Regions from separate parts of the Cupriavidus mimosae genome, predicted to be linked through region 1. Evidence: predicted binding sites of a transcription regulator. Region 1 holds the regulator's gene; each other region holds the start of a gene.
What was found. The regulator LexA, encoded in region 1, represses DNA repair genes until DNA is damaged. The targets are predictions, from matches to a motif close to ACTGTATNNNNATACAGT.

Region 1 (5,617 bases):
ATACGCCTCGCGTCCGATCATGACGCCATCGACGTGCTCCAGATGAGCGGCGATTTCGTCATGGCTCACGATGCCGCCGTTGATCAGGATCTCGAGCTCCGGGAATTCGCGCTTGAGCTGGTACGCCACCTCATATCGCAGCGGCGGAATCTCGCGGTTTTCCTTCGGGCTCAGGCCCTTCAGGATCGCATTGCGCGCGTGTACGATGAACGTGCTGCAACCCGCCTGCGCCACCTTGCCGACAAAATCGCGAACAAAATCGTAGTGCTCGATCTTGTCGATGCCGATGCGATGCTTCACGGTTACCGGAATCTCCACCGCATCGCGCATCGCCTTCACGCAGTCCGCCACCAGTTGCGGCTCCGCCATCAGGCAGGCACCGAAGGCGCCGCGCTGCACGCGCTCGGACGGGCAGCCGCAGTTCAGGTTGATTTCCGCATAGCCCCACTGCTGGCCCAGCTTCGCCGCCATGGCGAGGTCGGCCGGCTCGCTGCCGCCCAACTGCAGCGCGACCGGATGCTCGGCCGCATCGAAGTCGAGGTGGCGCGGCACGTCGCCATGCAGCAGCGCGCCGGTGGTCACCATCTCGGTATACAGCCAGGTGTGGCGGCTGAGCTGGCGATGGAACATGCGGCAATGACGGTCGGTCCAGTCCATCATCGGCGCAACCGAAATGCGGCGGGGATTTACGTTCATGGGATACGGCAATTGGGTGCGGGTCGGCCGCGGCAGCAGGCCCCTGAGAATGGCGCGGGGGCATGGGCAGGTCACTGCACCCCTGCAGGGGCCAAGCGGGGGCGGGCCAGCGAGAAGACGTGAGTATAGGCTACCGCACCGAGGTCTGCTGCGCCACGATCTAAGCGGAGCCATAGCGGCTGGCCGGCAAAATTCGCTGGACTGCTGTGCTCCGCGCGCAGGCGCACGCCACCCGCCAGTGGCTGGATATGAAGCTCGGCATGTTCGCGGGTCGATGCCGAAGGCATTCCGATGTGAGTATTGGAAGCGCTACGGGGAATGAAGAGAAGATCGAGTGCAAGCGCCGGTGAGCGCCTTGCCGTGCCGAACGCCGCTGCTGGCTAATGGCGCAAAAATCGAGATAGCGCCTGGCCCGCGCGCAGGGTAAAATCCGCACCTGGCGCCCGCAAGACCCGTACGAAGACTGTGAAAATTTCAGCGCTAGTGCGGAACAATGCGAAGCCGAAAGCGTTGATTTCAATGGGGTCAGTAGTGGGATCGAGTCCCATCCAGCCACCCCAAGCATTCTCCAGAACGGTGCCTCTCAAGGGCGCCGTTTTGCATTCCCCGGGGGCGGTATGTTGGTTCGAACGGTACTGATTGGCGCAGCGATGGCAACCATGGTGGCAGGGTGTGCCACTGGCACTTCGGAGAAGGATGTCCGCGCTCGCCCGCCGATGCGGCTGTTTACGCCGGTCAAGATGGCCGAGGTCGCGAAATGCCTGCGCAACAATCTGGGCGATGAGGCTACGCTGGTCCAGTTGCCGGCGAAAAACCAGACCGAGATCCGTATCGGCCAGAGCGCGGCAAGCGGTGAATATCAATACGCCTACCTGATCTCTCTGACGGCACAGGCCGATGGCACTGCGCTGGAATTGCGCAAGACCGATACCTGGTTTCCCCAGCTGACGCCGACGGAACTGGAGGCCGAAGCCAAGGCCTGCGCGCGTAGCTGAGCGGGGCAGAGGCCCGGAGACACGGCAAGGGTCTGCCGATATCAGTCAGGCGGCCAGCTTTTCGGTGGTTTCAAGTTCCAGCATGCGGCAAATGGCCGCCATGCTGCCGACCATGGTGCGGCGCTGCGTGCCCTGGTAGACGCGTACGCCCTTGCTCTGGCGAAACGGCACGGGCTTGACCGGACGGCGGGCGGCGACGTGGTGGATTTGCGGCATGGTGGCACCTCTTTTTGGGCAAAGCGGGGTCAACACCCGGCAAGCCGGGCGGCGTCTGCAAAGCAATGGAAGCGGGTGGGCCCGCGCAGGGCGCGTGCCTGCGATGGTGCCCGGCTAGAAGCCGGAAGAGCGGATCAGCCCGACGGCGATGCCTTCCAGCGAGAACTCTTCACCGGGTTCGACGATGATGTTGGTGAAGTCCGGGTTCTCGGCAATCAGTTCGATATGGCCACCGCGCCGCTGCAGGCGCTTGACGGTGACGTCGTCGCCCAGTCGCGCCACCACGATCTTGCCGTTGGCGGCCTCGCTGGCGCGGCGCACGGCGAGCAGATCGCCGTCGAGGATGCCGGCGTCGCGCATGCTCAGCCCGCGCACGCGCAGCAGGTAATCCGGTCGCTCATCGAAGACCGAGGCATCGACCTGGTACTGGCGATCGATATGCTCGGCGGCCAGGATGGGGCTGCCGGCTGCGACGCGGCCCACCAGCGGCAGCGTCAGCTGCATCACGCCAGCCATCGGCAACGAGAACTGGTCCGGCAATTCCGAATCGCTGCGCGAGACCTTCAGTCGGATGCCACGCGACGCGCCCGGCGTCAGTTCGATCACGCCTTTGCGGGCCAGCGCCCGCAGGTGTTCTTCCGCGGCATTGGGCGAGGAGAAACCGAACTCCGCTGCAATTTCGGCGCGGGTAGGGGGGAAGCCGGTACGGCGGATCGTGTTGCGGATCAGATCGAAAATCTGCTGCTGCCGGGGTGTCAGGGTCGCCATGGGATCGCCGTTCCGTGCAGGGCCGCCGGGCTGGATAACGGGAGTTCTGCTTCGTTATCCAGCATCCGGCGGGCCGGGCACTGTATGTTTAAACAGTATGCTGTGATTTTATACAGTATCGGCGTCAGTGCAAGCAGAATTTTGAGGCGTATCGCATGGACGTCGGCCAATGCCTCTGATTGCGGCTGCGGCAGGGCGCGTGCGCCCGCTACAATCGCCTTTCCTTTGTCCAGAACAAGATCCTTGCGCGCTCCCATGACCCAATTGCCTCGCATCGTCGTATTGGCCACTGGCGGTACCATCGCTGGCGCGGCCGGCAGCGCCGCCAGCAGCGCTCGCTACCAGGCGGCGACCGTGCCGGTGTCCTCATTGCTGGCTGCGGTGCCGCCGTTGCAGTCGGTGGCCCGCATCGAGGCCGAGCAGGTGGCGCAGGTCGACAGCAAGGACATGACCTTCGCGCTGTGGCAAACACTTGCGGCGCGGGTCGAGCACTGGTCGGCGCAGCCTGACGTTGCGGGCATCGTAATCACGCACGGCACCGACACGCTGGAAGAAACCGCGATGGCGCTGCACCTTACGCAATCGTGCCCGGTGCCCGTGGTGCTGACTGCGGCGATGCGTCCGTCGACGTCGCTGTCGGCGGACGGGCCGCTCAACCTGCTCGATGCGGTGCGCGTCGCCGCTTATCCGGATGCGCGCGGCAAGGGTGTGCTGGTGGTGCTGAACCAGCAGATCCACGCGGCACGCGACGTGGCCAAGATGCATACGTCGGCGGTCGATGCCTTTGTCTCTCCGTGCGGGCCGCTGGGGTTCGTGCAGGACGACTACGTGCGCTTTGCCCGGGCGCCCCGCGCGGCTGCCCCCATCGGCCCGATGCCGGCAGGGTGGCCGGTGGTAGAGATCGTGGCCAGCTACGCTCAGCCGGGGAGGGCGGTGGTGGATGCGCTGGTGCAGGCCGGCGCCGCCGGGCTGGTCGTCGCCGCGACCGGCAATGGTTCGATCCATGAGGTGCTGGCAGAGGCCCTTGCCGACGCCGCCGCAGCCGGGGTGGCGGTGGTGCGCAGTTCGCGTACCGGTGCGGGGCATGTGGCGATCCCGCCGCAACCCACCCCTGCCGACGGTCTGTTCGTGTCCGCGGCTGACCTCAACCCCTACAAGGCGCGCGTGTTGCTGATGCTGGCCCTGGCGGCGGATGCCGGGCTGGCGCGCGACCCGGCGCGGCTGCAGGCGGTCTTTGCCGGTGCCTGATTTGTCCGTGAAATCAGCGGCTTGCGTTGCTGGTGCGGGGCGGGCTATAATTTAAGGCTATTCAACCTTGCCACACCGGACTCGTGACGCCCGGGTGGCTAATCCCAAAAGGAGCGTCAATGCGTCATTACGAAATCGTCTTCATCGTCCACCCGGACCAGAGCGAACAAGTGCCGGCCATGATCGAGCGCTACAAGCAGCTCGTGACCTCGCAGAACGGCAACGTTCACCGCGTGGAAGACTGGGGCCGTCGCCAGATGGCTTACATGATCCAGAAGCTGGCCAAGGCTCACTACGTTTGCCTGAACATCGAATGCGGCAAGGAAACCCTGGCGGAACTGGAACATGCGTTCAAGTTCAACGACGCCGTCCTGCGCCACCTGATCGTGCAGACCAAGAAGGCCGAGACCGCACCTTCGCCGATGATGAAGGAAGTGCAGCGCGAAGAAGCCCGCAAGGCCGCGCAAACGACCACCGAAGGCCAGGCCGCCTGAGTGCGGACTGCGGTGCGCGCCGTGGCTGACAGCGTCGGCCAGGGCATCAGCGCAAACCGCAACGATTGCAACCAGCAAGAGGCCCCGCGTTGAACCAGCTTCGGCTTGCCGCCACCCTGGCGGAACGCGATGCCCTGCGCTATACCCCGGCCGGGGTCCCCGTCGTGAACTGCATCCTGCAGTACAGCGGCGAGGCCGTCGAGGCACAGACGCCGCGGCAGGTCGAGTTTGCAATCGCTGCGATGGGAATCGGCCAGGTCGGCCAGCGTCTGGAGCGGTTACCGCTCGGCACGCTGCTCGACTGCGAAGGATTCCTGGCCCGCAAGCACCGCAACAGCAAGGCTCTCGTCTTTCACATCACTGGATGTAAAGCATTCGAAAAGGATTGAATCATGGCATTCGTCAAACGTGACAACAAGAACAAGAAGCGCTTCCAGCAACAGAACCCGCTGTTCAAGCGCAAGCGCTTCTGCCGCTTCACCGTGGCTGGCGTCGAACAGATCGACTACAAGGATCTGGACACCCTGAAGGACTTCATCGGCGACAACGGCAAGATCACGCCGGCCCGCCTGACCGGTACCAAGGCTCACTATCAGCGTCAACTCGATACGGCCATCAAGCGCGCGCGTTTCCTCGCGCTGATGCCGTACACCGACCTGCACAAGAACTGATCAGGCCCTAGGTCCGTAAGGAGAGAACACGATGCAAATCATTCTGCTGGAAAAAGTCGTCAACCTGGGCAACCTGGGTGACATCGTCAAGGTGAAGGACGGTTACGCCCGTAACTTCCTGATCCCGGGCAAGAAGGCCCGCCGCGCCACGCAAAGCGCGATCGCCGAATTCGAGGTCAAGCGCGCCGAGCTGGAAAAGGCCGCTGCCGAGAAGCTGGCCGCCGCGCAAGCCGAAGGCGAGAAGCTGAACGGCCTGAACGTCCAGATCACCCAGAAGTCGGGTGTGGACGGCCGCCTGTTCGGTTCGGTGACCAACGCCGACATCGCTGAAGCCCTGGCCGGCCAAGGCTACAAGCTGGAAAAGTCGCAGGTTCGCCTGCCGAACGGTCCGCTGAAGACGGTTGGCGACCACCCGGTCAGCGTTGCGCTGCACACGGACGTCGTGGTCGACGTGACCGTGTCGGTGGTGGGCGAGAGCGTCTAAGGACGCGCCGCCTCGACCGGCGCACCGCGCCGGCCTAAGCCCGCA
Region 2 (5,617 bases), on a different contig from region 1:
GGTTCATGCGCCAGGCATAGAGCGCGGCCATCAGCACATAGACCACCAGCGCGCCTTGCGCGCCGACCCAGAACGAGAACGGCCAGCCAAAGAAGTTGAAGCGCAGGTCGCGTGCAAACCACGCCACCACGAAGGTGACCGTGAACCAGACCGCGAGCAGGCCGCAGATCCAGCGCAGGTTGCGATGCCAGGCGAGGCGATGGCGTGCCTCGGCGCTGCCGGATGCAGGGGTGTCGTTCATGCGGGCGGAAAGTTTTCGGGACGGCGCAGCGTCACGCGGAAATGCGCGCCGGCCAGCCGTGGCGATTGCTGGTAGACGTGGTCCGAGATCTGGACGTCGCCGCCGTGCTGCTGCACGATCTCGCGCACGATCGCCAGGCCAAGGCCGCTGCCTTCGGTGTTGGTGCCGAGCACCCGGTAGAAGCGCTCCATCACGCGCTCGCGCTCCGACGGTGCAATGCCCGGGCCGGTGTCTTCCACGTCGAGGTAGGCGAACGGTTCGAAGGCGTCGGCGCTGACCCGCACCGTGGCGTGGCCGCCGCGCGGCGTGTAGCGGATGGCGTTGTCGAGCAGGTTGTTCAGCATCTCGGTCAGCATCAGGCGGTTGCCCTGGACCATCACCGGATGGTCGTCGGCATCGAGGCCCAGGTCGATGTCGCGCGCCCATGCCTGCGGCAGCCAGTCCTTGACCACCTCGCGCGCCAGCGCAGCCAGGTTCAGCGCGGCCATGCCGCCGGTGCCGGCCAGGTTTTCCATGCGCGCCAGCGACAGCAACTGCGTGACCAGGTGCGCGGTGCGTTCCGAGCTGCCCGCGATCTGCGCCAGCGAGCGCCGCAGTTCTTCCGGCGACTGCTCGCGCTGCGCCAGCTCGGCCTGCATGCGCAGGCCCGCCAGCGGCGTCTTCATCTGGTGCGCGGCATCGGCGATAAAGCGCTTCTGGGTCTGCACCGACTGGTCCAGCCGCGCCAGCAGGTCGTTGAACGAGCCCACCAGCGGCGTGATCTCCTGCGGCGCGGCGCGTTCGTCGATGGGGCTGGTATCGCCGGGGTTGCGCGCGCGGATGCGCTGCTGGATCGCGGTCAGCGGCGCCAGCCCGCGCGACAGCCCGAACCACACCAGCACCACCGCCAGCGGCAGGATCACGAACTGCGGCAGGATCACGCCCTTGATGATCTCGTTGGCAAGCCGCGCGCGCTTGTCCAGGGTTTCGGCCACCTGTACCAGCACCGGCTGGGTGCCGCTGACCTGCTTCAGCTCGATATAGGTGTAGGCCACGCGCACGTCGTTGCCGGCGACGCGGTCATCGCGCAGCGACACCAGCCCGGCGTGGCCCTGGTCGTCCTCGGAAGGCAAGGGCAGGTCCTGGTCGCCGGCGATATATTCGCCGCGCTTGCCGACCACCTGGTAGTAGATGTTGTCGGTCTCGTCGGCGCGCAGGATCTCGCGCGCCGACAGCGGCAGCTGCAGTGTGACGCGGCCATTGACCTCGCGCACTTGCTGCGACAGCACGATGGCGCTGGCTTCGAGCGCGCGGTCGAAGGGACCGTTGGCGATCGACTTGGCCACCAGGTAGGTCACCGCGATGCTCATCGGCCAGAGCAGCAGCAGCGGCGCCAGCATCCAGTCCAGGATCTCGCCGAACAGCGAGCGCGGCGCGGGATGGGCGGTGCTTTCCTCCAGGTGCGGCAGCGCGTCGGCCAGGTCCTGGTCGGTGGCGTCCGTGGAAGGAGGTGGGGGCGCGGCGCGCGGCCCGCGCCGCCAGGGCAGTCGCAGCAGGCTCATGTGGGCGAGATTGCGCTCAGGTCGGTCACGCGGCCTGCGGTGATGGGATCAGTGCGGCGCGGCCACCGCCGGCTGGAATTTTTCCAGGCAGTAGCCCAGCCCGCGCACGGTGGCGATGCGGATGCCGCCCACCTCGATCTTCTTGCGCAGGCGGTGCACATAGACCTCGATGGCGTTGTTGCTGACTTCCTCGCCCCATTCGCACAGGTGGTCCACCAGCTGTTCCTTTGACACCAGGCGGCCGCTGCGCGTCAGCAGGATCTCCAGCAGGCCGATCTCGCGCGCGGACAGGTCCAGCATCTGGTCATTGAGATACGCGATGCGCCCGACCTGGTCGTATGCCAGCGGCCCGTGCCGCATCAGCGTGGCGCCGCCGCCGGCGCCGCGCCGCACCAGCGCGCGCACGCGCGCTTCCAGCTCGGACAGGGCGAAGGGCTTGGCCATGTAGTCGTCGGCGCCGAGGTCCAGGCCCTTGACGCGCTCGTCGACGCTGTCGGCCGCGGTCAGGATCAGCACCGGCAGCATCGCGCCGCGCGCGCGCAGGCGCTTGAGCACCTCCAGCCCGCTCATGCGCGGCAGGCCCAGGTCGAGGATCAGCAGGTCGAAGGTCTGGGTCGACAGCGCCGAATCGGCTTCGAGGCCATTGGCGACATGGTCGACGGCGTAGCCCGAGTGGCGTAGCGAGCGGGTCAGGCCGTCGGCCAGCACGTCGTCATCTTCGGCGATCAGAATGCGCATGGTTGTCTCCACCCTGGCCGGCAGAGCCGGCACCGGTGCGCAACGGGCACGGGGGCGCGAAGGGGCTTGCCAAGCATACTGTTTTTTTATACAGTACCCGCACGTTCCGCTGGGGCCGCCCGGGGAGACCCCCTGGAGTGCGGCCGCGCAGACAGCCGGGCCGGCGCTGATGCCGGCAAATGCCGGTGCCGCGCCACATGCGGCCTATTTATACACCATTTGATTCAAGGACGACCATGGACGACAAGAAGGCAGGTGCCGGCGTGAGCGCCGAGAAGCAGAAGGCGCTTGCCGCCGCGCTCTCCCAGATCGAGAAGCAGTTCGGCAAGGGCTCGATCATGCGCCTGGGCGACGGCGAGGTCGAAAAGGACATCCAGGTGGTTTCCACCGGTTCGCTCGGCCTGGACATCGCACTTGGCGTCGGTGGCCTGCCGCGCGGCCGCGTGGTCGAGATCTACGGGCCTGAATCGTCGGGCAAGACCACGCTGACGCTGCAGGTGGTGGCCGAAATGCAGAAGCTGGGCGGCACCTGCGCCTTTATCGACGCCGAGCACGCGCTGGACGTCAACTACGCCTCCAAGCTCGGCGTCAATGTCGGCGACCTGCTGATCTCGCAGCCCGACACCGGCGAGCAGGCCCTGGAAATCACCGACGCGCTGGTGCGCTCGGGCTCGATCGACCTGATCATCATCGACTCGGTCGCGGCGCTGGTGCCCAAGGCCGAAATCGAAGGCGAAATGGGCGATTCGCTGCCCGGCCTGCAGGCCCGCCTGATGAGCCAGGCGCTGCGCAAGCTGACCGGCACCATCAAGCGCACCAACTGCCTGGTGATCTTCATCAACCAGATCCGCATGAAGATCGGCGTGATGTTCGGCTCGCCCGAAACCACCACCGGCGGCAATGCGCTGAAGTTCTACGCCTCGGTGCGCCTGGACATCCGCCGCATCGGCTCGATCAAGAAGGGCGACGACGTGATCGGCAACGAGACCAAGGTCAAGGTGGTCAAGAACAAGGTATCGCCGCCGTTCCGCGAGGCCTTCTTCGATATCCTCTACGGCCAGGGCATCTCGCGCCAGGGCGAGATCATCGACCTGGGCGTGGATGCCAAGATCGTCGAGAAGTCCGGCGCCTGGTACAGCTACAACGGCGAAAAGATCGGCCAGGGCAAGGACAACGCCCGCGAATACCTGCGCGAGAACCCTGACATTGCCGCCGAAATCGAAAACAAGGTGCGCGCGGCACTGGGCGTGGTGGCCATGAACCCCACCGCTGCGGCCACCGCGGCAACGGTCGAAGACTGACCGCGCCGGCGGCCGCTGCGCCATCTTGAAGGCCGGGGCATCGCCGATGCCCCGGCCTTTTTGCTTGGCCGCGGCGCCATCCTTCCAACCGCTGATCCCGGTCACCCATGGCAACCCGTTCCCCGCTGTCGCTGAAGGCCCGCGCCGTCGGCTACCTGTCGCGCCGCGAGCACAGCCGCGCCGAGCTGGCGCGCAAGCTGGCGCCCCATGCCGAGTCGCCCGAGCAGTTGGAACAGCTGCTGGACGCGCTGGAGCGCGAGAACTGGTTGTCGAACCAGCGCTTTGCCGACAGCCTGGTGCATCGCCGCGGTGCCCGCTACGGTACCGCGCGCGTGATGCAGGAGGCCAAGACCCACAAGCTCGACAGCGAGCAGCTGGGCGAATTGCAGGAGCGCCTGCGCGCCACCGAAGCCGAGCGCGCGCGCGAGGTCTGGCGCAAGCGCTTCGGCACGCCGCCCGACACGCCCGAGGCGCGGGCCAAGCAGATCCGCTTCATGGTGGCACGCGGCTTTTCGCGCGCGGTGGTCGGCAAGATCATCCAGGGCGCGGACGAGGACTACGGCGACGCGGACTGAGCCGCCTGGCGAGGCAGCCTCGGGAAGTACCTGCGCTGCCGTCATGTGTATTTCGCTGCGTTGCGTCATCGCGCCATGCCGGCCGCCGTTTCTTGTCGAGGCGGGGAGCCGGTGCCTGCTGGTGCATTGCGGCAAGGCCGCCCGGCCTGCCGCGGCGCCATGGTCGGCCGACAATCCGGGCCCGACAGTCGCCGCACGAGGATGTTCCCGGCCAACGCGGCATGGCATGTTAAACTCCCCGGGTTATTCGCGGCACCACGGTGCCCCAGCCCCCCGGATTCTCCGTAGCTTCCGTATCTTCCGTATCCCCAGCCTGGCCATGCCTCTGTCCCAGCCCGTCAACCGCTCCCTGCGTCACCGCCGTGCCATTGCGGCCGAGGCGTACCAGAGGGAGGACGGCCTGTGGGACATCGAGGTGCGCCTGACCGACACCAAGCCCCGCGACATCGAACTGGCCGGCGACCGCATCCGCCCGCAAGGCCAGCCGCTGCACGACCTGTGGCTGCGCATCACCATCGACGAGGAAATGACGGTGCTGGATGCCGAGGCCTGCTCGGACTGGGTGCCGTACCCGTCCCATTGCGACACGATCGGCCAGGCTTACCGCAAACTGATCGGGCTGAACCTTCGCAAGGGCTTTCGCAAGGCGGTGCGCGAGCGCCTGGGCGGCATGCACGGCTGCTCGCACCTGACCGAAGCCGCCGGGGTGCTGCCCAGCACCGCGATCCAGGCCTTTGCCGGCGAGGTCATCAGTATCCGCGACAACGGCGAGGACGATCCGAATCCGGAACCGCCCTATCAGTTGAACGGCTGCCACGCCCTGCGTTTTGACGGCGAGGTGGTTCGTCAGTTTTACCCGCGCTGGTATGGTCACCAGCCGACGCCCAAGGCAAGGGCCGAGGCCGCGCCTGCCGTCGCATCCGCGCCTCAGGCGCAGCAGCCCGCGGCCAATGGCGACCGCGGTGGTCACGCAATCGACGGCAACGACGCTGTCCCGGCCGACCGGCCGACCGGCACCTCCGGCTGATTCTCAGGATCGGCCAGCCCGACGAGAGAGTTCGTCTTCTTTCAGATTCTTCCCTTCTACCTTTTACGCCTACCCGAAAGGAAACACGCATGAATATCCATGAGTATCAAGGCAAGGAAATCCTGCGCAAATACAATGTGCCGGTTCCGCGCGGCATCCCCGCGTTCTCGGTTGACGAGGCCCTGAAGGCCGCA
Region 3 (5,617 bases), on a different contig from region 1:
GGCTCGCCCGACAGCGTGCCCAGGTTGGCCAGCAGGCCGGCCTGCATCGCCGCCAGGGCCTCCCGCCGCAGCGTCTCGTCGTCGGCGGGCAGGGTCACCACGCCCACGGCGAAAAGCGTGTCGTCGATGCGCGCGGCCTCCATCGTCATCGGCAGCTTGCGCCCGGCAATGGTCACGTCGCGCGCGGCGCTGGTGGGCTTGCCGGGATAGAGCGCGGCGTAGCCGCCCTCGCCCGACTGGATGGTGCGCCAGTCATAGCGCGGCGAACAGGCGCACAGGGCCAGCGCGAGCAGCGCGGCACTGCATGTCAGGGACCAGCGGGACGCGGCAGCAGGGCTCGGCGGGGGCGGCACGGGACGCATGGAAAACGGGGCGGAAGCACAGGCTCGGGACGGCGCGCGCGGGCGCGATCGCCGGCGCGCGGAAACCGGTATTATCCCGGAAGCGGCGCGCCAGTGCTTGCCGCGCCGCCTCCTCCGCTCCACATCCGCCATGCCTGCCTCCCGCCTCGCCCCAGCTGCCACCTCTCGCTCCTGCCTGCACTGGCTGTCTGCGGGCGCCCTGCTGGCCGCCGTGGCCGGCGTGTCCGCCGCCAGCCCGCCGCACCTGCCGCCGGCCACGGACCTCGCCGCCCACGGCGCCGACGCCGCGCGCCGCGGCGAGCCGCTGGTGGTACTGGTATCGATGCCGGGCTGCAGCTATTGCGATACCGTGCGCCGCAACTACCTGGGCCCGCAGGCCGCCGCCGGCGAAATCGCCGTGCGCGAACTCGACATGACCGCCGACACCCCGCTGCGCGATGCCGACGGCAGCCCAACCACCGCGCGCGCCTGGGCCCGCGCGCACCAGGTCAGGGTGGCGCCCACGGTCCTGTTCCTGGACCGCCAGGGCCGCGCCGCCGCCGGCCCGCTGCGCGGCATGCAGCCCGACTTCTACGGCGCCTACCTGGAACAGGCGCTGGCGCAGGCGCGCGCCGCCGTCGCCGCGCGCAAGTGACGAAAGGGTTCCAGCGCGTCACCGCAAGGCGGTACCGCGCAGGCGCGCGAACGCCTGCCGCATTAGAATGTCCCACTGCTGACCGGCACTGCCCGGTCCTCCCCTGCACTTACGAAGCGGCTCCAGCCGGATTCCCATGACCACTACCCCCGCCTCCAAGACCTCCCGCAAGCCCTGGCCCATCGTCGCCGCCGTGGTGGTGCTGGCGCTGCTGGGCTGGTTCGGCTACCGCGCGCTGTCGCCGTCCGGTACCGCGCCGGCCGCCACCTTCACGCTGCTGTCGGGCGAAAAGGTCAGCACCGCCGACCTCAAGGGCAAGGTCTACCTGGTCAACTTCTGGGCCACCAGCTGCGCCACCTGCATCAAGGAGATGCCGGACATGGTCAAGACCTACGAGCAGTTCAAGGGCAAGGGGCTGGAATTCGTCGCGGTGGCGATGAACTACGACCCGCCCATGTACGTGATGAACTTCGCCAAGACGCGCGAGCTGCCGTTCAAGGTGGCAATGGACAGCGACGGCAGCGCGGCCAAGGCCTTCGGCAATGTGGGCCTGACGCCGACCACCTTCGTGATCGACAAGGAAGGCCGCATCCTGAAGCGCTATGTCGGCGAGCCCGAGTGGGACGCGCTGCACAAGCTGCTCGACGGCGCGCTGGCAAAGTCAGCGTAACGCCCGCGCCGCGAACCTGCGACAAAAGGTGCTCATCGAGCACCTTTTTTTGTTTTCGGGCCCGATCCCGCGCGCGGCGGGTTGCGCCGGCGGGCTGTATGGATATACAGTTGGCGCCAGTTTTCTCATCGCGTGTCCTGCCCGCCCCAACCCGTGACCCTGGACCTTGCCCCCGCGGCTGAATCAGCCGAAGCCGCCACCCCCGACGCCGAAGCGCTCCCCGCCTACCTGTCCCGGCTCAATCCGGAGCAGCGCGCCGCGGTCGAGCACGGCAGCGAGGCGCCGCTGCTGATCATCGCCGGCGCCGGCTCGGGCAAGACCAATACGCTGGCGCACCGGGTCGCTCACCTAGTGCTGGGCGGCGCCGATCCGCGCCGCATCCTGCTGCTGACGTTCTCGCGCCGCGCCGCCGCCGAGATGGGCCGGCGCGTCGAGCGCATCGTCGACCAGGCACTGGGCACCAGCACCGGCGCCGGGCGCGCGGCGCTGCAGTGGTCCGGCACCTTCCACGCCATCGGCGCGCGGCTGCTGCGCGAATACGCCGAGACCCTGGGGCTGTCGCCGGCCTTCACCATCAGCGACCGCGGCGACGCCGCCGACCTGATGCACGTGGTGCGCCACGACCTGGGCCTGTCCGAGACCGCCAGCCGCTTCCCGAAGAAGGAAACCTGCCTGTCCATCTATTCGCGCGTGGTCAACACCCAGGCGCCGCTGGAAGACGTGCTCAGGCAGCAGTTCCCGCGCTATGCGATGTGGGTCGATGCGCTGCGCACGCTGTTCGCCGGCTATGTCGAGGCCAAGCAGAAGCAGCACGTGCTCGACTACGACGACCTGCTGCTGTACTGGGCGCAGGCCATGGCCGAGCCCGCCATCGCGCAGGACATGGGCACGCGCTTCGACCATATCCTGGTCGACGAATACCAGGACACCAACGCCCTGCAGGCGTCGATCCTGCTGGCGCTGCGGCCCGATGGCCGCGGCCTGACCGTGGTCGGCGACGACGCGCAGTCGATCTACGCCTTCCGCGGCGCCACCGTGCGCAATATCCTGGATTTCCCCGCGCAGTTCACGCCGGCGGCGCAGCAGGTCACGCTGTCGCAGAACTACCGCTCGACGCAGCCGATCCTGCAGGCCGCCAACGCGGTGATCGGGCTGGCGGCCGAGCGCTATACCAAGGACCTGTGGTCCGAGCGCCAGTCGGCCGAGAAGCCGGGCGTGATCGTGGTCAACGACGAGGCCGACCAGGCCCGCTACGTGGTCGAGCAGGTGCTGGCGCGGCGCGAGGCCGGCCTGGCGCTGATGGCGCAGGCGGTACTGTTCCGCGCCGCCGACCACAGCGCGCAGCTGGAGATCGAGCTGGCGCGGCGCAATATCCCGTTCGTGAAATTCGGCGGGCTCAAGTTCCTGGAATCGACCCACGTCAAGGATGTGCTGGCGGTGGTGCGCTGGCTGGAAAACCCGCGCGACCGCATGGCGGGGTTCCGCACGCTGCAGCTGCTGCCGGGCATCGGCCCCAAGACCGCGGCACGCGTGCTCGATGCCATGGCGCTGGCGACCGAGCCGCTGTTCTCGCTGCAGGAATTCGAGCCGCCGCCGGCCGCCGCGCCGGCGTGGGCCGACCTGCTTGCGCTGGCGCGCGCGCTGATGGCACCGACCTCGCCGTGGCCGTCGGAATTCGAGCAGGTGCTGGCGTGGTACACGCCGCACCTCGAACGCCTGCACGACGATGCCCCCGCGCGCCAGGCCGACCTGCAGCAACTGGAGCGCATCGCCGCCACCTATGGCGCGCGCGAGCGCTTCCTGACCGAGCTGACACTGGACCCGCCCAGCGCCTCCAGCGATGAGTCCGGCGTGCCTTCGCGCGACGAGGATTACCTGATCCTGTCGACCATCCATTCGGCCAAGGGCCAGGAGTGGAAGGCGGTCTATGTGCTCAATGCCGTCGACGGCTGCATGCCGAGCGACCTGGCCACCGGCACCACCGAAGAGATCGAGGAAGAGCGGCGACTGCTCTATGTGGCGATGACGCGGGCCAGGGACCACCTCGATGTCATCGTGCCGCAGCGGTTCTACGTGCACCAGCAGGTGGGCTTCGGCGACCGGCATGTGTATGCGTCGCGCACACGGTTTTTGCCGAACCGGGTGATGCCCAACTTCTACAGCCGCTCGTGGCCGCCGCCGCCGATGCCGGGGGAAGGCGCAGTGAAGCCGACGCTGGCGCCGGTGGATCTGGCCAGTCGGATGCGGAATATGTGGCGGTGATGGGAGTTAGCCTTCAGCTCAGGCCACTTTTTCCAGTAGCAACCCCTTCAAATACTCTCCTTCCGGGAACGCCGCCAGCATCGGATGATCGGTTCCCGCCGACAGCCTGCGCAGGATGCGCGCATCCGCCCGAGCATCGGTCACCGCGCCGGCGACGATCTTCTGGAACAGCTCCATGCTGATCGCTCCCGAGCATGAGTACGTGAACAGCAGCCCGCCCGGGCGCAGCAGCTGCGTGCCGACCAGATTGATTTCCTTGTAGGCGCGCGCGGCACGGTCGATATGCTGCGCCGACGGCGCGAACTTGGGCGGGTCCAGCACGATCAGGTCGAACTGGCGGCCCTCGGCGCGGAATTCGCGCAGCGTCTTGAACACGTCGGCATCGAGCCAGGTCGCGCGCTCCGGATCAAACCCGTTCAGCGTCACGTTGCCCGCGGCGATCTTCAGCGCCTCGCCCGAGGAATCGATCGATGTCACCGAGCTGGCCCCGCCGCGCAACGCCGCCAGCGAAAAGCCGCCGGTATAGCAGAAGCAGTTGAGCACCTCGCGCCCTTCGGCAAGGTCGCCCACCAGCTTGCGGTTGTCGCGCTGGTCGACATAGAAGCCGGTCTTGTGGCCGTTGCGCACGTCGACGTAATAGCGCACGCCGTGCTCGGTCACGGACAGTGCCGGATCGGGCTCGGCGCCGGCGAGCACGCCGGTCACCAGTTCCAGCCCCTCGCGCTGGCGCACGGCGGCGTCGGAGCGCTCATAGACATTGGGACAGCCGGTCTCCTTGACCAGCGCCTGCACGATCGCGCTCTTCCAGTGCTCGACGCCGGCGGAATTGAACTGGCACACCAGCTGGCCCGTGGCGCCGCTGCCGTAGTAGTCGACGATCAGGCCGGGCAGGCGGTCCGATTCACCGAAGATCAGCCGCACGGCGTCGCTGTCCCGCACCCACTGGCGCCGGTAGGCAATGGCCGCCGCCACGCGACGCTTGAACAGCGCGTGGTCGACCGGCTCGTTCTCGTCGAAGGTCCATACCCGTGCGCGGATCTGCGATTCGGGGCTGTAGGCGGCCTTGGCCAGGAAGCGGCCGTCGGCGGCGCGCACGATCACGGTGGCACCCGGCTCGCAGCGGCCTTCGGTGGTGGCGATGCCGGTGGCATAGATCCACGGGTGGCGGCGCAGCAGGGATTTTTCCTTGCCGGGTTTCAGGGTGATGGTGTTCATGTTGGTATGGGAATTGGCATGCCGGAGCGGACAATCGCCAGGGCTGCGGAAGGCTCCCCTCTCCCGCCTGCGGGAGAGGGGAGCAAACAGGGCGGGAAAGAAACGCCGGCGCGTTACAGCACCACCTTCACCATCGGATGCGAAGTCAGCGCCCGGTACAGGTCATCCAGCTGCTCGCGGCTGGTGACCCATACCGTCACGGTCAGGCCCAGGTAGTTGCCCTTGCTCGACGGGCGCATTTCCATCTTGCCGGCGTGGAAGTCCGGATCGAACTCCTGCACCAGCGCGACGATGGCTTCGGCGAAGCCGTCCTGCATCGCGCCCATCACCTTGATCGGGAAATGGCTCGGGTATTCGATCAGCGACTGCTCCGGCAGAATATCGCCGGGCTTGTTGCCGCTGCCTTGGTTGTCGGTCGTCATCTCGGATTCTCCGGCGCGAGGCCGGCGCGCCGCGGGGCGCACCGGCTCGCGC
Region 4 (5,617 bases), on a different contig from region 1:
ACCGTGCCGCGCCTGCCATGGCCTGCGCGGCTCGGTCGGCTGCGCTTGGTTGGCTGCGCTCAGGCGGCGGCCTTGAGCACCGGCTTGTCGGCGTGCGCGGCCAGCGAAGCCATCGCCGCGGCTACGCCGCTGCCGGCAAGCGGCACGCCTGCCAGCTTCAGCCCCATCTCGCAACCGGCGAGCGTCGCCATCAGGGTCAGGTCATTGCAATCGCCGAGATGGCCGATGCGGAACATGCGGCCGCGCATCTTGCCCAGCGCCTGCCCCAGCGACATGTCAAAGCGCTCGTAGATGAGCTTGCGCACCGCATCGGCGTCGACGCCGTCGGGCATCATCACGCCGGTCAGCACCGGGCTGTACACCGCCGGGTCGGCGCACTGGATCTGCAGGCCCCAGGCGCGCACGGCCTGGCGTGTCGCCTCCGCCAGCCGCTGGTGGCGGGCGAAGACCTGTTCCAGGCCCTCGCCCAGGATCATGTCAAGCGCTTCGGACAGGCCGTACAGCAGGTTGGTGTTGGGCGTGTACGGCCAGTAGCCGTTCTTGTTCGATTCGATGATCTCGGCCCAACCCCAGAACGCGCGCGGCAGCCGGGCGTGCTGGCTGGCGGCGATCGCCCTCGGCGAGAGCGCGTTGAAGCTGATCCCCGGCGGCAGCATCAGGCCCTTCTGCGAGCCCGACACGGTCACGTCGACGCCCCACTCGTCATGGCGATAGTCGGCCGAACCCAGGCCCGAGATCGTGTCCACCAGCAGCAGCGCCGGGTGCCCGGCGGCATCGATGGCGCGGCGCACCGCGGCGATATCCGAGGTCACGCCGGTCGAGGTCTCGTTGTGCACTACACAGACCGCGCGAATCGCATGGCCGCTGTCCTCGCGCAAGCGCGCCTCGATCATGTCCGCCTGCACCCCGCGGCGCCAGCCCTCGATGCCGGGCAGGCCCAGGAATTCCGGCCGCAGGCCCAGCGCCTCGGCCATCTTCTTCCACAGGGTGGCGAAATGCCCCGTCTCGAACATCAGCACGTGGTCGCCCGGGCTGAGCGTGTTGGTCAGCGCCGCTTCCCAGGCACCGGTGCCAGACGCCGGGTAGATGATCACCGGATGCCGGGTCTTGAAGATTTCCTTGATGCCGGCCAGCACCTTGCGGCCGAGTGCGCCGAACTCCGGGCCACGGTGGTCAATGGTCGGATAGCTCATCGCGCGCAGGATTCGGTCCGGCACCGGGCTCGGGCCCGGGATCTGCAGAAAGTGGCGGCCAGAGGGATGGAAATCGAGGTGAATCATGGAAATCGTGCCTCCTTGTTGTTTTATGAATTTTGAATGCAATCGACTATAGCAGAGCGATGGATGTGCTCCAAGGCAAAATTTGCGGCACGTTGTGATGGTTAACCCGAATTTTGAAGCCAGAAAGCGAGATGCAGTAAAATTCGCGCCAAGTAGATAGAGGACATTGAATGCAAAACTCATATAACGATAACCAGACGTCGGGCGTTGCCGAGCACGTTGCGCCCTCGCTGGCGCGCCTGGCACGCCCGCGCCTGCACGACACGGTGGTCGAACACCTGCGCCAATTCATCGTCGAAGGCGTGTTTGCGCCGGGCACCAAGCTCAATGAACGCGAGCTGTGCGAGACCCTGGGCATCTCGCGGACGCCGCTGCGCGAGGCGCTCAAGGTGCTGGCGGCCGAAGGCCTGATCGATCTTCTGCCCAACCGCGGCGCCAGCATCTCGCGCATGACCGAGGCCGAAGTCAGGGAGAGCTTCGAGCTGATGAGCGGGCTGGAGGCGTTTTCCGGCGAACTGGCCTGCGAGCGCATCACTGCGGCGGAACTGGCGCAGATCAAGGCGCTGCACTACGCGATGCTGGCTTGCCGCGCCCGGAACGACCTGCCGGGCTACTACAGCCGCAACCAGGAGATCCACGACCGGATTAACGAGGCCGCGCGCAACGGCGCGCTGCGGCAGACCTACCAGTCGATCAACCGCCGCCTGCAGGCGCTGCGCTTCCGCTCCAACCAGCAAAGCGGCAAGTGGGACGACGCGGTCGAAGACCACGAGGAGATGATCCAGGCGCTGGAAGCCCGCGACGGCAAGCGGCTGGCGGCGGTACTGAAGCGCCACTTGCTGGAGAAGCGCGACGCGGTGCTGCCCCTGGTATCGGGCGACGCCACTGGCACAAGAATCTTCTGAAAGCGGGGTACGCGTAACCGCAGCGCAGCGTTTTACCGTGCCGGGGCCGGATTTTTCTTGCCTCCATGCGCGAATACTGTATATATTTACAGTACCTGTATGGATGAACAGTGGAGCCCCGGCATGGAACACCTGATCCGCGTGCAAAACGACTATGACCGCCAGGTGCTGGCCTGGCTGCGCGGCCGCATCGGCGATGCCGCCCTGCAGAGCGCGGTGCATCGGCTGGCGAGCCCGCGCAAGCCCTATCTGTCCACGATCTGCCGCAGCCTTGGCATCCGCCCGCCCAACCGGCGCCAGTTCGCCGCCGAGACCGCACGCATCCACCGCGCGGTGGGCGACAGCTACCTGGCCCGCATCAGGGAAATCCTGGCAACAGCCCCGGTGCACGAGGCCTCGCGCCAGTAGGCATTTGCCGATCACCGGCCACGCGCGGATCATCGGGCGCGTGCCGGTCGTATCATGAAAGCCCCGTTGCCATCACCCGGCAACGGGGCTTTGTGTTTCACAACGTATTCCTCCCTCCAAGGTCGACATGAGCGAACTCCGCATTCCCACCCGCGCCCTGCACCAGTGGGTCACCGGTCTCTGGCTTGCCGCCGGCAGCAGCACCCGGGAAGCGCAGCTGACGGCCGACCATCTCGTCGGCGCCAACCTGAGCGGGCATGACTCCCACGGCGTCGGCATGATCCCGCGCTATGTGCTGGCGTGGCAGGCGAACGAGCTGCAGCTCAACCAGCAGGTCAGCGTGCTGCAGGACGCCGGCAGCCTGCTCAGCCTGGACGGCAACCGCGGCATGGGGCAGGCCGTGACGGCGCAAGCCATGGAGATGGCCATCGCCCGCGCCCGCGAGCACGGCGTCTGCGTGATGGGGCTGCGCCAGTCGCACCACCTCGGGCGCGTGGGCCACTGGGCCGAGCAGGCCACGGCGGCGGGCCTGATCTCGATCCACTTCGTCAACGTGCTGTCCAAGCCGATCGTGGCGCCCCACGGCGGCTACGACGCGCGCTACGGCACCAATCCGTTCACCATCGGCGTGCCGATGGCCGCCGAGCCGCCGCTGGTGCTGGACTTCGCCACCAGCGCCATCGCCCTGGGCAAGGTGCGCGTGGCCCATAACAAGGGCGTGCCGGTGGGGGACGGCTGCCTGCTCGATGCGCAGGGCGAGCCCACCACCGATGCCGCCGTGATGTACCCGCCCGCCGACACGCCGCAAGGCGCCTTGCGGCCCTTCGGCGAGCACAAGGGCCACGTGCTGGCGGTGATGTGCGAACTGCTCGGCGCCGCGGTCACGGGCGGCCATACCATCCGCCCGGAAACGCTGCGGCACGAGCATGCGGTCTGGAACAACATGCTGGCGATCGTGTTCGATCCCGCGCGGCTCGGCACCAGCACTTCGTTCGGACATGAAGTCGCGGCCTTCGCCGACTGGATGAAAAGCGCGCGGCGGCAGCCCGGGCAGACCGGCATCCAGCTGCCCGGCGAACCGGAGCGCGCCTTCCGCGCGGCGCGCGCGGAGCAGATCCCGATCGATGCCGGCACGCTGGCGCAACTGGACGACGCCGCGGCGCGCGTGGCGGCGGCGCGGGCCAGCGCGCATCCCGCGCCTGGTCCGCTGTCGGCGCTGGCGCGCGGGTGACTATCATCAGGTATGCGCCCGGCGCGGTGCACCGCGCACTCCCGGGTTGACGCCTGAACCCCTACCGGACACTGACATGAGCAAGATCGGCTTTATCGGGCTTGGCGTGATGGGCAAGCCCATGGTGCGGCACCTGGTCGACGGCGGGCATGCCGTGTCCGCCCATAGCCGCAGCGGCGTGCCGCAAGACCTGCAGGATGCCGGCGTGAAGCCCTGTGCCAGCGCCGAGGACGTGGCCAGGCAGTCGGAGACCATCATCCTGATGCTGCCCGACACGCCCGACGTGGAGAAGGTGCTGTTCGGCGAGCGCGGCGTCGCCGACGGGCTGGCCGATACCGCGGGCGGCGTCACGGTGATCGACATGAGCTCGATCTCGCCGATCGCCACGCGCGAGTTCGCGCGCTGCATCGAGGCGATTGGCGCGGACTATGTCGACGCGCCGGTGTCGGGCGGCGAAGTCGGTGCCAGGGCCGGCACCTTGTCGATCATGGCCGGCGGCAAGCAGGAGGTGTTCGACCGCGTGCTGCCCATCCTGCAGCTGATGGGCAAGAACATCACGCGCGTGGGCGCGGCCGGCGACGGCCAGGTGGCGAAGGTGGCCAACCAGGTGATCGTGGCGCTCACCATCGAGGCGGTTGGCGAGGCACTGGTGCTGGCGGCCCGCGCCGGCGCCGATCCGGCCCGCGTGCGCGAGGCGCTGATGGGCGGCTTTGCCAGTTCGCGCATCCTGGAAGTGCATGGCGAACGGATGATCCGCCGCACCTTCGACCCGGGTTTTCGCATCGCGCTGCACCAGAAGGACCTGGAGCTGGCGCTGTCGACCGCGCGCGAGCTGGGCGTGGGCCTCCCCAATACGGCGTCGTGCCAGCAGCTGTTCAATGTCTGCAACGGGCTGGGCGGCGCGGCCTGGGACCATTCCGGACTGGTCCGGGCGATCGAGCATTTGTCTTCATTCGCCCTCGGCGACTCCGACGAGACCGGCGCGAGCGGCGACGCAAGGTCCGCCGGCTAAGCGCAAGACCGGCCCGCATGCCGCAGGCAAACACCACGCTGCTGACCGCGCTGGCGATGCTGGCGTTCGCCGGAAATTCGCTGCTGTGCCGGCTGGCGCTGAAAGGCACCACCATCGACGCCGGCACCTTCACACTGGCACGCGTCGCGGCCGCGGCCGCAGTGTTGTGGCTGATCGTGATGGCGCGGCGGCAGGCCCGACGCCCCGGCGTGGGCGCCATGACGCTGGGCGGCAACTGGATATCGGCGCTGGCCCTGTTCTGCTATGCCGCGGCGTTCTCGTTCGCGTATGAGCGCCTGAGCGCCGGCACCGGCGCGTTGCTGCTGTTCGCCGCGGTGCAGGCCACCATGACCGGCTACGGGCTCTACGCGGGCGAGCCGCTGCGCGCGCAGCAGTGGATCGGCCTGGCGCTCGCGCTGACCGGCCTGGTGTGGCTGATGCTGCCGAGCGTGGCGACGCCGCCGCTGGCCTCATCGCTGCTGATGATTGCGGCGGGCATCGCCTGGGGCGTTTATTCGCTGCGTGGCAAGCGCGCGGCGGATCCGGTCGAGACCACCGCCGGCAACTTCGTGCGCGCCGTGCCCATGGCGCTGGCGCTGGGCGCCGCGATCCAGGCGCACCGCTCGCTGGATGCGCCGGGGCTCGCCTATGCGGTGGTATCCGGCGCGATCACCTCGGGGCTTGGGTACGTGATCTGGTACGCCGCGGTGCCGCGCCTGCGCGCGGCTACCGCGGCCACCGTGCAGCTGAGCGTGCCGGTCATCGCCGCGGCAGGCGGCAC

Region 2: recA (recombinase RecA) is a predicted target of LexA. The motif match lies at 2,598-2,615, and genes of this name have one in related genera.
Region 3: MKD50_RS10760 (ATP-dependent helicase) is a predicted target of LexA. The motif match lies at 1,760-1,777, and genes of this name have one in related genera.
Region 4: MKD50_RS14445 (CppA family protein) is a predicted target of LexA. The motif match lies at 2,261-2,278, and genes of this name have one in related genera.

The regions. Positions count from the first base shown of each region.
Region 1 is NZ_JALHRY010000003.1:219,950-225,566, forward strand. Features, by position in the region: gene dusA (tRNA dihydrouridine(20/20a) synthase DusA) at 1-696, opposite strand, end outside; gene MKD50_RS07375 (hypothetical protein) at 1,347-1,691, shown strand; gene MKD50_RS07380 (hypothetical protein) at 1,737-1,907, opposite strand; gene lexA (transcriptional repressor LexA) at 2,022-2,675, opposite strand; gene MKD50_RS07390 (hypothetical protein) at 2,663-2,932, opposite strand; gene MKD50_RS07395 (asparaginase) at 2,931-3,923, shown strand; gene rpsF (30S ribosomal protein S6) at 4,043-4,417, shown strand; gene priB (primosomal replication protein N) at 4,507-4,806, shown strand; gene rpsR (30S ribosomal protein S18) at 4,810-5,088, shown strand; gene rplI (50S ribosomal protein L9) at 5,120-5,572, shown strand.
Region 2 is NZ_JALHRY010000005.1:292,284-297,900, forward strand. Features, by position in the region: gene MKD50_RS12020 (DUF4212 domain-containing protein) at 1-241, opposite strand, end outside; gene MKD50_RS12025 (sensor histidine kinase) at 238-1,782, opposite strand; gene MKD50_RS12030 (response regulator) at 1,831-2,520, opposite strand; gene recA (recombinase RecA) at 2,757-3,821, shown strand; gene recX (recombination regulator RecX) at 3,929-4,396, shown strand; gene MKD50_RS12045 (DUF2889 domain-containing protein) at 4,716-5,423, shown strand; gene sucC (ADP-forming succinate--CoA ligase subunit beta) at 5,513-5,617, shown strand, end outside.
Region 3 is NZ_JALHRY010000005.1:32,114-37,730, reverse strand. Features, by position in the region: gene MKD50_RS10775 (hypothetical protein) at 1-362, opposite strand, end outside; gene MKD50_RS10770 (SoxW family protein) at 493-996, shown strand; gene MKD50_RS10765 (TlpA disulfide reductase family protein) at 1,133-1,666, shown strand; gene MKD50_RS10760 (ATP-dependent helicase) at 1,820-3,928, shown strand; gene MKD50_RS10755 (class I SAM-dependent rRNA methyltransferase) at 3,947-5,143, opposite strand; gene MKD50_RS10750 (YbeD family protein) at 5,257-5,565, opposite strand.
Region 4 is NZ_JALHRY010000007.1:9,589-15,205, forward strand. Features, by position in the region: gene MKD50_RS14435 (pyridoxal-phosphate-dependent aminotransferase family protein) at 60-1,280, opposite strand; gene MKD50_RS14440 (GntR family transcriptional regulator) at 1,451-2,185, shown strand; gene MKD50_RS14445 (CppA family protein) at 2,309-2,593, shown strand; gene MKD50_RS14450 (malate/lactate/ureidoglycolate dehydrogenase) at 2,721-3,824, shown strand; gene MKD50_RS14455 (2-hydroxy-3-oxopropionate reductase) at 3,901-4,836, shown strand; gene MKD50_RS14460 (DMT family transporter) at 4,854-5,617, shown strand, end outside.